One region of the Serratia surfactantfaciens genome, then DNA from elsewhere that is predicted to be linked to it. Evidence: predicted binding sites of a transcription regulator. Region 1 holds the regulator's gene; each other region holds the start of a gene.
What was found. Region 1 encodes PurR, which represses purine synthesis genes. Its sites were predicted from a motif close to CANGCAAACGTTTGCNTG; they were not measured.

Region 1 (4,143 bases):
CCGGTCGCAACCGCCTGCTCAAGCTATCGCCCATCGCACTTCCCCACGCGCATTTCTCGCTTTTCCTCCTGTTTTTTATGGTGAAAATTGTTAAGATTGAATGACCACAATAAAAAACGGCCCATCCGGTTCCCGCCCCGGCGGGAAGCACATGGCGCTGTAAAGGAGGAAGCAATGTCGTTTGAATTACCTGTATTACCGTATGAGAAAAACGCGCTCGAGCCGCACATCTCCGCCGAAACCCTGGAATACCACTACGGCAAACACCACAACACCTACGTGGTTAACCTGAACAACCTGGTGAAAGGCAGCGAGTTCGAGGGCAAATCGCTCGAAGAGATCATCAAGACCTCTAACGGCGGCGTGTTCAACAACGCCGCGCAGGTGTGGAACCACACCTTCTACTGGCACTGCCTGTCGCCACAGGGCGGCGGTGAACCGCAGGGCGAACTGGCGGCGGCGATCGTCAAGTCCTTCGGCTCTTTCGCTGCGTTCAAAGAGCAGTTCACCGATGCCGCCGTGAAAAACTTCGGCGCCGGCTGGACCTGGCTGGTGAAAAAACCGGACGGCGCGCTGGCGATCGTCAACACCTCTAACGCGGCAACCCCGCTGACCGGTGAAGACAAACCGCTGCTGACCGTTGACGTGTGGGAACACGCGTATTACATCGATTACCGCAATGCGCGTCCAAAATACCTGGAAAACTTCTGGGCGTTGGTCAACTGGACCTTCGCAGCGGAAAACCTGGCGTAAGCACAGGTTTCTGATGTGACGAGGCGCAGCCAGGCTGCGCCTTTTTTAGCGCCGGGGGGAAATCAGTTCAACGCGGCAACGAAGCTGAAAGCGATAATGACCGCCAGCGCGCAAACGGTGGTGAACAGCGACATCTTCAATTCGGTATCCATGACAACTCCTTTAAAATGGGCTTTCCTAAGGATAAAAGGCGTACAATTAGTACGTCAAATCATTTTCCCACAGTTCGCCGATAAAATCTTGTTATCATTTCCCGGTTTATAATATCGATTACCTCTTCCACTTTTGCTCAATATGCGACAAAATTCGCAGTTCACAACTGCGTACCGGCATCCATGCCCCTCCTGATTAAGCGCTGAAGACTTCAACACACTAAAAACTCAGTTTTCGCTTCTCTGGAGAAGGATCTACGTAGGCAAACGATTAACATCACACTTACATGCTGTAAACATGTGAGTTCAGGAGTCATTCCTTACATGGCAACGATTAAAGATGTGGCCAAACGCGCGGGCGTTTCCACCACCACCGTTTCGCACGTCATCAATAAGACTCGTTTCGTCGCCGAAGAGACCAAAGCGGCCGTGTGGGCCGCCATCAAAGAACTGCACTACTCGCCGAGCGCCGTGGCGCGCAGCCTGAAAGTCAATCACACCAAGTCGATCGGCCTGCTGGCCACCTCGAGTGAAGCCCCCTACTTCGCCGAAGTGATCGAAGCGGTGGAAAACAGTTGCTACAGCAAAGGCTACACCCTGATCCTGTGCAACTCGCACAACAACCTGGACAAACAGCGCGCCTACCTGGCGATGCTGGCGCAAAAGCGCGTCGACGGCCTGCTGGTGATGTGTTCCGAATACCCGGATCAGCTGCTGGGCATGCTGGAAGACTACCGTAACATCCCGATGGTGGTGATGGACTGGGGTGCGGCGCGCGGCGACTTCACCGACACCATCATCGATAACGCCTTCGAAGGCGGCTATCTCGCCGGCCGTTATCTGATCGAACGCGGCCACCGCGATATCGGCGCCATCCCGGGCCAGCTGTCGCGCAACACCGGCGGCGGCCGCCATCAGGGCTTTATGAAAGCGCTGCAGGAAGCGCAGATCGACATTCGCGAAGAGTGGATCGTACAGGGCGACTTCGAGCCGGAATCCGGTTACAAGGCGATGCACCAGATCCTGTCGCAAAAACAGCGGCCGACCGCAGTATTCTGCGGCGGTGACATCATGGCGATGGGCGCCATCTGCGCCGCCGACGAGCTGGGGCTGCGGGTGCCGCAGGATATTTCCGTAATCGGCTACGACAACGTGCGCAACGCCCGCTACTTCACCCCGGCGCTGACCACCATTCATCAGCCGAAAGAACGCCTGGGCGAAATGGCCTTCACCATGCTGCTGGATCGCATCATCAGCAAGCGCGAAGAGTCGCAGGTGATCGAAGTGCATCCGAAGCTGATCGAACGCCGCTCGGTCGCCGATGGCCCGTTCATCGACTACCGCCGCTAATCCCCTGAGCCGGAAGCCTGCACGGCTTCCGGCGCCGCCTCGCTCAGCCACTCCTGATTCAGCGTCTCCCCATCGCCCAGATACGCCAGTAGCCAACTCATCGCCGGTGACGGTTTATCCTGCTGCCAGGTCAGGCAGCAAGGGCTGGCGGGAAACGGCTGCTGCAGCTGCAACGCCTTCAGCTCACCGCGCTGCACCAGCGGCAGCGCCCGATGTGCCGGCATCATGCCGACGCACAGCCCGGCGCACAAACAGTCGAGCGCCGACGTCCAGTCCGGCACCACCAGCCGCCGCTGGTTATCCAGCGTCCAGGTGACGCGCTTGGGCAAATTGCGCGAGGTGTCCTCCAGACAAAGCGAAGGGTACGGCCGCAACTGATCGTCATGCAGCGGCCCCGCCAGCTGCGCCAGCGGGTGTTGCGGGCTGACTACGCACAGCCAGTTCATATAGCCCATGTCGCGGAAGGCAAAACCGCCGCCGACCGGCACCGCACGCGTGGCGCCGATCGCCATGTCCGCCCTGCCGTCCGCCAGCGCATCCCAGACGCCGTTGAACACCTCGGGTTGCAGCATCAACTCGACGTCGGGGAAATGGCGGTAGAAATCCAGCACCAGCTGGCGGCTGCGCTGCGGTTTGACGATGATATCCACCGCGATATTCAGCTGACCGCGCCAACCGTTGGCCACCTGCTGACAGTGCCGGCGGGTGTCGAGCATTTTTTTGATAACAGCTCGCGCATCCTTGATAAACAACGCACCGGCCGGCGTCAGCTCCACATCGCGGTGACGCCGCTCAAACAGCGGCACCGCCAGCCATTGCTCCAGCTGCCGCACGGTATAACTCACCGCCGACGGCACCCGGTGCAGCTCCTGCGCCGCCGCGCTGAAACTGCCGGTGCGCGCTACCGCGTCGACGACTTCAAGTGAATATTCAGACCACATCGCTTTGCCTTCAATTTTTTTAACAGCACTTTGCAAATATTACCGTTTCACAAGCAGAGATCCAGCCGGATACACTGGCCGGCGCTAAAAACCTGCGATACTAAAATATTAACGAGAAATACCATGCGAAATTCTTTTGGCTTTATGTTCTACCTCGCCGGCCTGAGCATGTTGGGTTATCTGGCGACCGATATGTATCTGCCTGCCTTCGGCGCCATGCGCGAAGAACTGCAAATCTCCGCCGGCGCCGTGAGCGCCAGCCTGAGCATCTTCCTGGCCGGCTTCGCCTTCGCGCAGCTGCTGTGGGGGCCGCTCTCCGATCGCCTGGGGCGTAAACCGGTATTATTGATTGGCCTGACGCTGTTCGCCCTCGGCTGCCTCGGCATGCTGTGGGTGGAAAACGCCCTGCAGCTGTGGATCCTGCGCTTTATTCAGGCGGTCGGCGTCTGTTCCGCCACCGCCATCTGGCAAGCGCTGGTGGTCGACCGTTATCGTGAAGGTCAGGCCAATCGCGTGTTCGCCACCATAATGCCGCTGGTGGCGCTGTCACCGGCGTTGGCCCCGCTGCTTGGCGCCTGGCTGCTGAACCACGCCAGCTGGCGGGCGATCTTCGCCGCGCTGTTGGTGATCACCGCGCTGCTGCTGCTGCCGACGTTGATGCTCAAAGAGCGCGCCAAAACGCAACCCGCCGCCGACGCGCCGAAAAACGGCGTCAGCTTCTGGCAACTGTTGAAATCTCCGGTGTTCAGCGGCAACGTCGCGATGTACGCCGCCTGCTCGGCCGGTTTCTTCGCCTGGCTGACCGGTTCGCCGTTCATCCTCGGCGATATGGGCTATAGCCCGAGCGACATCGGTCTGAGCTATGTGCCGCAAACGCTGGCCTTCCTGCTGGGCGGCTACGGCTGCCGCGCCGCGCTCAAGCGCATCAATGGCAAAACTCTGCTGCC
Region 2 (4,143 bases), 2.0 Mb from region 1:
TTTGTTCGAGAAGCAGAACATCGCCTTTATGGTCGGGTTGGCGTTCTCCATCGCCGCCAGCTGTAACTTCCCTATCATCATCCTGTCGATGTACTGGTCGCGTTTGACTACCCGTGGCGCGATGATTGGCGGCTGGCTGGGCCTGCTGACGGCGGTGATACTGATGATCCTCGGCCCGACGATCTGGGTGCAGATCCTCGGCCATGAAAAACCGATTTATCCGTATGAATATCCGGCGCTGTTCTCGATGATCGTGGCCTTTGTCGGCACCTGGCTGTTCTCGATAACCGACGGCTCGCTGGCTGGACAGCAAGAAAGGGAACGCTTCCGGGCCCAGTTTGTCCGTTCGCAAACCGGACTGGGCATCTCTCAGGGCAGCTCGCATTAACCGAATAATAAGTGAAAAAAGCAAACACACCCTAATCAAAGGCCCTTCGGGGCCTTTTCTCTGGCTGCCTGTCGGAGAGAAGTTGGGTAAAGCAGCGCAGCGTAGCTGCGCTTTTTTGTTTTTTACGCATAGCAAAAAGCCCTGAACGTCAGTTCAGGGCTTTCGGCTTTGTTTGATGCCTGGCAGTGTCCTACTCTCGCATGGGGAGACCCCACACTGCCCGCCAGTGTACAAGGCCCGGGAACGTATTCACCGTAGCATTCTGATCTACGATTACTAGCGATTCCGACTTCATGGAGTCGAGTTGCAGACTCCAATCCGGACTACGACATACTTTATGAGGTCCGCTTGCTCTCGCGAGGTCGCTTCTCTTTGTATATGCCATTGTAGCACGTGTGTAGCCCTACTCGTAAGGGCCATGATGACTTGACGTCATCCCCACCTTCCTCCAGTTTATCACTGGCAGTCTCCTTTGAGTTCCCGGCCGAACCGCTGGCAACAAAGGATAAGGGTTGCGCTCGTTGCGGGACTTAACCCAACATTTCACAACACGAGCTGACGACAGCCATGCAGCACCTGTCTCAGAGTTCCCGAAGGCACCAAAGCATCTCTGCTAAGTTCTCTGGATGTCAAGAGTAGGTAAGGTTCTTCGCGTTGCATCGAATTAAACCACATGCTCCACCGCTTGTGCGGGCCCCCGTCAATTCATTTGAGTTTTAACCTTGCGGCCGTACTCCCCAGGCGGTCGATTTAACGCGTTAGCTCCGGAAGCCACGCCTCAAGGGCACAACCTCCAAATCGACATCGTTTACAGCGTGGACTACCAGGGTATCTAATCCTGTTTGCTCCCCACGCTTTCGCACCTGAGCGTCAGTCTTCGTCCAGGGGGCCGCCTTCGCCACCGGTATTCCTCCAGATCTCTACGCATTTCACCGCTACACCTGGAATTCTACCCCCCTCTACGAGACTCTAGCTTGCCAGTTTCAAATGCAGTTCCCAGGTTGAGCCCGGGGATTTCACATCTGACTTAACAAACCGCCTGCGTGCGCTTTACGCCCAGTAATTCCGATTAACGCTTGCACCCTCCGTATTACCGCGGCTGCTGGCACGGAGTTAGCCGGTGCTTCTTCTGCGAGTAACGTCAATTGATGAACGTATTAAGTTCACCACCTTCCTCCTCGCTGAAAGTGCTTTACAACCCGAAGGCCTTCTTCACACACGCGGCATGGCTGCATCAGGCTTGCGCCCATTGTGCAATATTCCCCACTGCTGCCTCCCGTAGGAGTCTGGACCGTGTCTCAGTTCCAGTGTGGCTGGTCATCCTCTCAGACCAGCTAGGGATCGTCGCCTAGGTGAGCCATTACCCCACCTACTAGCTAATCCCATCTGGGCACATCTGATGGCAAGAGGCCCGAAGGTCCCCCTCTTTGGTCTTGCGACGTTATGCGGTATTAGCTACCGTTTCCAGTAGTTATCCCCCTCCATCAGGCAGTTTCCCAGACATTACTCACCCGTCCGCCGCTCGTCACCCAGAGAGCAAGCTCTCTTGTGCTACCGCTCGACTTGCATGTGTTAAGCCTGCCGCCAGCGTTCAATCTGAGCCATGATCAAACTCTTCAATTAAAAGCTTGATTTGCTTCCACTCGAGAAGCGATGCTCAAAGATTTACTGCATGAATTTTACTTCAGTTAGTCACTCTTCAAGACTTGATATTTTTTTGCATCCGAAGATGCTGGATATCGTCTTGTGGAGTGCCCACACAGATTGTCTGATAAATTGTTAAAGAGCAGTGAGTTAGGCGCTTTCGCTTGCTAACTCGAGGTGGCGTATATTACGCTTTCCTCTTTCAGAGTCAACCCTAATTTTCAGGATTTTTTCTCTGCGACCCCCGGATACTCTGTGAAGTTGTTCACATGTTCCGTGTCGATGGAGGCGCATTATAGGGAGTTCCTCGCAGGCCGCAACAGGTATTTTCAGCAAAAACGATCGTTCGCTGCATTCCACAGCAAAACCCCGCCTTATACCCACTTGCACACAGTGTTATCCACAGATGCGATTTGTACGGAAAATTTACGAGCGCCACGCAAACGTTTTCGCTACAATTCCCCGCGACGAAACGATCCCCCTTTTATGGGGGCGTTACCTGAATTTGTGCCTGTCCCTCCCTTTATAAGGCAAAAAACCGCGCTTTATAGAGAGAACGAGGTGGACATTCACGTAACGCTCTTTAATTGCGACTCAAAGCCAAGGGATAAAACCATGCAACAACCTCGTCCAATCCGCCGGGCCCTGCTCAGCGTGTCTGACAAAACCGGTATCGTTGAATTCGCCGAAGCGCTTTCCCAGCGCGGCGTTGAACTGCTCTCCACTGGCGGCACCGCCCGTCTGCTGGCAGACGCCGGTCTGTCCGTTACCGAAGTTTCCGACTACACCGGTTTCCCGGAAATGATGGACGGACGAGTCAAAACCCTGCACCCTAAAGTCCACGGCGGCATTCTCGGCCGCCGCGGCCAGGACGATGCCGTCATGAATCAGCATGACATCAAGCCTATCGACATGGTGGTCGTCAATCTGTACCCGTTCGCCCAAACCGTGGCGCGCCCGGATTGCTCGCTGGAGGATGCGGTCGAGAATATCGATATCGGCGGCCCGACCATGGTGCGCTCCGCCGCCAAGAACCATAAAGACGTCGCCATCGTAGTGAAGAGCAGCGACTACGCCGCCATCATTACCGAGATGGACAACAACGACGGTTCGCTGCGCTATGCCACCCGTTTCGATCTCGCCATCAAAGCTTTCGAACACACCGCCGCCTACGACAGCATGATCGCCAACTACTTCGGCGCGCTGGTGCCGGCGTACCACGGCGAGACCGAGCAGCCGTCCGGCCGCTTCCCGCGCACCCTGAACCTCAACTACATTAAGAAGCAGGATATGCGCTACGGTGAGAACAGCCACCAGCAGGCCGCCTTCTATATAGAGGAAGAGGTAAAGGAAGCGTCCGTCGCGACCGCCGAACAGCTGCAAGGCAAAGCGCTGTCCTATAACAACATCGCCGATACCGACGCCGCGCTGGAATGCGTGAAAGAGTTCGCCGAACCGGCCTGCGTGATCGTCAAGCACGCCAACCCTTGCGGCGTGGCGATCGGCGACGACATCCTGGCCGCCTACGAGCGTGCTTACCAAACCGACCCGACCTCCGCCTTCGGCGGCATCATCGCCTTTAACCGCGAACTGGACGCCGCCACCGCACAGGCGATCATCAGCCGCCAGTTCGTGGAAGTGATCATTGCGCCAAGCGTCACCCAGGAAGCGCGCTCCCTGCTGGCCGCCAAACAGAACGTGCGCGTGCTGGCCTGCGGCCAGTGGCAGCAACGCGTGGCTGGGCTGGACTTCAAACGCGTCAACGGCGGGCTGCTGGTGCAGGATCGCGATCTGGGCATGGTGACCGCCGGCGATCTGCGCGTGGTATCAGAGCGCCAGCCGACCGAACAGGAACTGCGTGACGCGCTGTTCTGCTGGAAAGTGGCCAAGTTCGTGAAATCCAACGCTATCGTGTATGCGCGTGACAATATGACCATCGGCATAGGCGCCGGCCAGATGAGCCGCGTTTACTCCGCCAAGATCGCCGGCATCAAAGCGGGCGACGAAGGGCTGGAAGTAAAAGGCTCCGCCATGGCCTCCGACGCCTTCTTCCCGTTCCGCGACGGCATCGACGCCGCAGCGGCGGTTGGCATCACCTGCGTGATCCAGCC
Region 3 (4,143 bases), 640 kb from region 1:
TTCCTCACCGTTTCTCACCACCACATATTTAACTTCAACCGCCATGCGTGCGTCCTCAAATACTCAAATGACTGTAATTATATACAGTATAAATAGATAATGGCGGGAAGGCAAACCGCCACCCGCCTTCGGCTTATTTCAGCAGCCGTACCTTGCAGCTTTTGCCTTTGATTTTACCCTGCTGCAGCTGTTGCAGCGCCTTGCGCGCGCTGGCCTTGCGAATAGCGACATAGGCGTGCACCGGGAACATGTCGATCTTGCCCACTTCCGCCGCCGTCAGCCCGGCGTCGCCGGTCAACGCGCCAAGGATATCGCCGGGACGGATTTTCGCCTTACGGCCGCCGTCGATGCATAGCGTCACCATCTCCGCTTCCAGCGAACCGCTCGCCGCCCCGCTCAGCTCGGACACCGGTGCCCAATCGACGCTCATCTGCAGATAATCTTCAATCGCGTGCGCCCGCGCCATTTCCTGCGGCGTGCACAGGCTGACCGCCAGTCCGCTCAGGCCGGCGCGGCCGGTGCGGCCAATGCGGTGCACATGCACTTCGGGATCGAACGCCAGCTCGTAGTTAACCACCAGCTCCAGCTCTTTGATATCCAGGCCGCGAGCGGCGACGTCGGTCGCCACCAACACCCGGCAACTGCGGTTGGCGAAACGTACCAACACCTGATCGCGATCGCGCTGCTCCAGATCGCCATGCAGCGCCAGTGCGCTGATGTTGCGGGCCTCCAGGGCTTCAAGCACCGTCTGGCAATCGCGCTTGGTATTGCAGAACACCACGCAGGACGCGGGTTGATGATGGCGAATCGCCGACACCAGCAGCGCCGGGCGCTGATCGCGGGTAGTCTCATAGAAGCGTTGTTCGATGGAAGTCTGCGCTTCGCCATCGTCCACCTCGACGCTCAGCGGCTGGCGCTGAACGCGCTCGCTGATGCGCTCGATGCCCGCCGGATAAGTGGCGGAGAACAGCAACGTCTGGCGCTGCGGCGGCGTGTAGCTGATAACATCGTCGATATCGTCGGCAAACCCCATGTCCAGCATGCGATCGGCCTCATCCAGCACCAGCATTTTCAGCTCGTCCAACTGCAGCGTTTTCTTGCGCAGGTGCTCCTGGATACGGCCCGGCGTCCCCACCACGATGTGTGGCGCATGCACCAGCGAATCGAGCTGTGGCCCCATCGGCTGGCCGCCGCACAGCGTCAGGATCTTGATGTTCTGCGTGAAACGCGCCAGGCGGCGCAGCTCTTTGCTGACCTGATCGGCCAGCTCGCGGGTCGGGCAAAGCACCAGCGCCTGTGTGGCGACCTGACCGACGACGATGCTGTTCAGCAGGCCAATGCCGAACGCCGCCGTTTTACCGCTGCCGGTTTTCGCCTTGGCGCGCACGTCCCGCCCTTGCAGGATGGCGGGCAACGCGGCGGCCTGCACCGGCGTCATTTCGGCGTACCCCAGTTCGTTGAGGTTGGCCAACTGTTCGGCTGGCAGCGGCAGGGAAGAAAAAGAAACTGTGCTCACGGCGATAACTCTTATATGGCGAATGAAATGGCGGCGCGCCCGCAGGTTAGCGCCGAATCAGCGGTAAATGATAACAGAGATGGGCGGCGTTACGGGCTGCGGGCATAAAAAAACCCGCCGGCGGCGGGTTTCTTGGCAACGCTGTCGTTAAATAGCAACGACGTTGGCTGCAGCCGGGCCACGTTGGCTGTCCTGGATGGAGAACTCAACCTGCTGGCCTTCAGCCAGGGTCTTGAAACCATCGCTAACGATAGCGGAAAAATGCACGAAAACGTCTTTAGAGCCATCGGCAGGGGTAATGAAGCCGAAACCTTTGCTTTCGTTGAACCATTTAACGTGACCAGTGATCTTGCTCATTTGTGTTTCCTTTACTTGATAAACCTGCCTTGACGGCACGAGACGCGAAAACCTTGTGATAAGTAGGCCTTCTTTCGCCGTCGGTTATTAACGCATAATCGCCCATGCAGGGCAAATATTTCTGCTTGTTATAAAAACAGTCAGTTAGCAACAAAACTGGCGCGACGGCTGTGCACGCAATCGTTTTCGTATATACTGCCCGCCGATCATCAATCCGCTTACTTTCACCGATCCAGGTACGAAACTATGTTAACGATTGGAACCGCCCTGCGCCCTTCCGCCACCCGCGTCATGTTGCTCGGCTCCGGCGAGTTGGGCAAAGAAGTCGCCATTGAATGCCAGCGCCTAGGTCTGGAAGTGATCGCCGTCGATCGCTACGCCGATGCGCCCGCCATGCATGTGGCGCACCGCAGCCACGTCATCAATATGCTGGACGGCGACGCGCTGAAAGCCGTTATCGAACAAGAACGGCCGGACTATATCGTTCCCGAAATCGAAGCGATCGCCACCGCCATGCTGGTGGAGCTTGAACATCAAGGGCACCGCGTCGTGCCCTGCGCCGAAGCCACGCGCCTGACCATGAACCGCGAAGGCATTCGCCGTCTGGCGGCGGAAGATCTCGGTTTGCCCACCTCGAGCTATCGCTTTGCCGACAGCGAGGCCGCCTTCCGCCAGGCGGTTGAACATATCGGCTACCCGTGCATCGTCAAACCGGTGATGAGCTCCTCCGGTAAAGGCCAAAGCCTGATCCGCACGCCCGACCAGTTGCAACAGTCCTGGGATTATGCCCAACAGGGCGGCCGGGCCGGCGGCGGCAGAGTGATCGTCGAAGGGCTGGTAAGATTTGACTTTGAAATTACGCTGCTGACCATCAGCGCAGTGGATGGCGTGCATTTCTGCGAGCCGATCGGGCATCGTCAGGAAGACGGAGATTATCGCGAATCCTGGCAGCCGCAGCGCATGTCGGCCACGGCGCTGAACCGCGCTCAGGCGATCGCGGAGAAAGTCGTGAAAGCCCTGGGCGGTTTCGGCCTGTTCGGCGTGGAGCTGTTCGTCTGTGGCGACGACGTGATCTTCAGCGAAGTGTCGCCACGCCCGCATGATACCGGCATGGTCACTTTGATTTCACAGGATCTGTCCGAGTTCGCCCTGCACGTTCGCGCGTTTCTCGGCTTGCCGATCGGCGCCATTCGCCAGTTCGGCCCTTCCGCCTCGGCGGTGATCCTGCCGCAGCTCACCAGCAGCGATGTGCGTTTCAGCGGGTTGGAAAACGCATTGCGCGGGTACAACCAGCTGCGTCTGTTCGGCAAACCGGAAATCGCCGGGCAACGCCGTCTTGGCGTTGCGCTGGCCACCGCGGACACCACTGAACACGCGGTGGAGCGAGCGAAGCAGGCCGCCGCCGCCGTGGCGGTTGAAAGCTGAAACTGACGGGGCCGCTTACGCGGCCCCGATAACATCAATAATCTTCGTCTTCTTCGGCATCGTCATCCAACGACGCATCCGGCGCGACTTCATGCTGCTCGTCTTCATCATCGTCATCGAACAATACCGCAACCTGAGCGCCCTGATGCTTCTCACGAATTTCCTGCGCAACGCGAGCAATGGCTTCACCGCTGCTCATGCCCTGCTCCATCAGTTGATGGATGCGATCCGCCGCTTCCTGCTGCTCCGCGTGACTCAGTAATGGCATACCTGCATGCATGTGTCGTTCTCTCCGGCAAAAGGGAGAAGGAGTATACGCGCTAATGCGGCGGATCCCAAGCCTCAGGCCGGTTGCGAACAGCCGTTATCGCTGCGCCACTGCTTCAGGCGATGCCGCCACAGCATGACATGCCACCCCTGCTTCACGCCGCGCGCATTGGCGGACATCGCTCTGTCGATGCCGCGCTGATAAAACTCTTCGGTAATCTGATTCTGGGCAAGCGGATCCGGCTCACGACGAATGCTATGGCAAATGCCCAACGCTTCGCGGGTGATTTGCCAGTGGAAAGCCGGACGAATGGCAATGCTGCCTGCATAGCGCAGGTTGAGCCGCTCCAGCATTTCGACGATTTTCATATAGTGGCGTTGATAATCCACGTTTGCTTTGCCGGTGCGGCGACGATTGCTGATCGACTTATCGTGCACCCGTTGACGGTACAGCGGCGTGCTTAAATACTTGACCCGCTGGGCATTAAACATGACTTCGGTCGTCCAGGGAATATCCTGATGATGTAACCCTGGTTCAAAATAAAGCTGATGCCGGCGGATAAAATCGAGGCGATATA

Region 2: purH (bifunctional phosphoribosylaminoimidazolecarboxamide formyltransferase/IMP cyclohydrolase) is a predicted target of PurR. The motif match lies at 2,469-2,486, and genes of this name have one in related genera.
Region 3: purT (formate-dependent phosphoribosylglycinamide formyltransferase) is a predicted target of PurR. The motif match lies at 2,047-2,064, and genes of this name have one in related genera.

The regions. Positions count from the first base shown of each region.
Region 1 covers NZ_CP016948.1:1,636,379-1,640,521, reverse strand. The annotation lists gene sodB (superoxide dismutase [Fe]) at 175-753, shown strand; gene cydH (cytochrome bd-I oxidase subunit CydH) at 816-905, opposite strand; gene purR (HTH-type transcriptional repressor PurR) at 1,230-2,255, shown strand; gene punR (DNA-binding transcriptional activator PunR) at 2,252-3,196, opposite strand; gene punC (purine nucleoside transporter PunC) at 3,320-4,143, shown strand, end outside.
Region 2 covers NZ_CP016948.1:4,760,341-4,764,483, reverse strand. The annotation lists gene actP (cation/acetate symporter ActP) at 1-388, shown strand, start outside; rRNA gene ATE40_RS22250 (16S ribosomal RNA) at 513-2,011, opposite strand; gene purH (bifunctional phosphoribosylaminoimidazolecarboxamide formyltransferase/IMP cyclohydrolase) at 2,648-4,143, shown strand, end outside.
Region 3 covers NZ_CP016948.1:2,272,753-2,276,895, forward strand. The annotation lists gene ATE40_RS10715 (YebG family protein) at 1-45, opposite strand, end outside; gene dbpA (ATP-dependent RNA helicase DbpA) at 134-1,516, opposite strand; gene cspE (transcription antiterminator/RNA stability regulator CspE) at 1,664-1,873, opposite strand; gene purT (formate-dependent phosphoribosylglycinamide formyltransferase) at 2,120-3,298, shown strand; gene ATE40_RS10735 (YoaH family protein) at 3,333-3,578, opposite strand; gene ATE40_RS10740 (glycosyltransferase) at 3,641-4,143, opposite strand, start outside.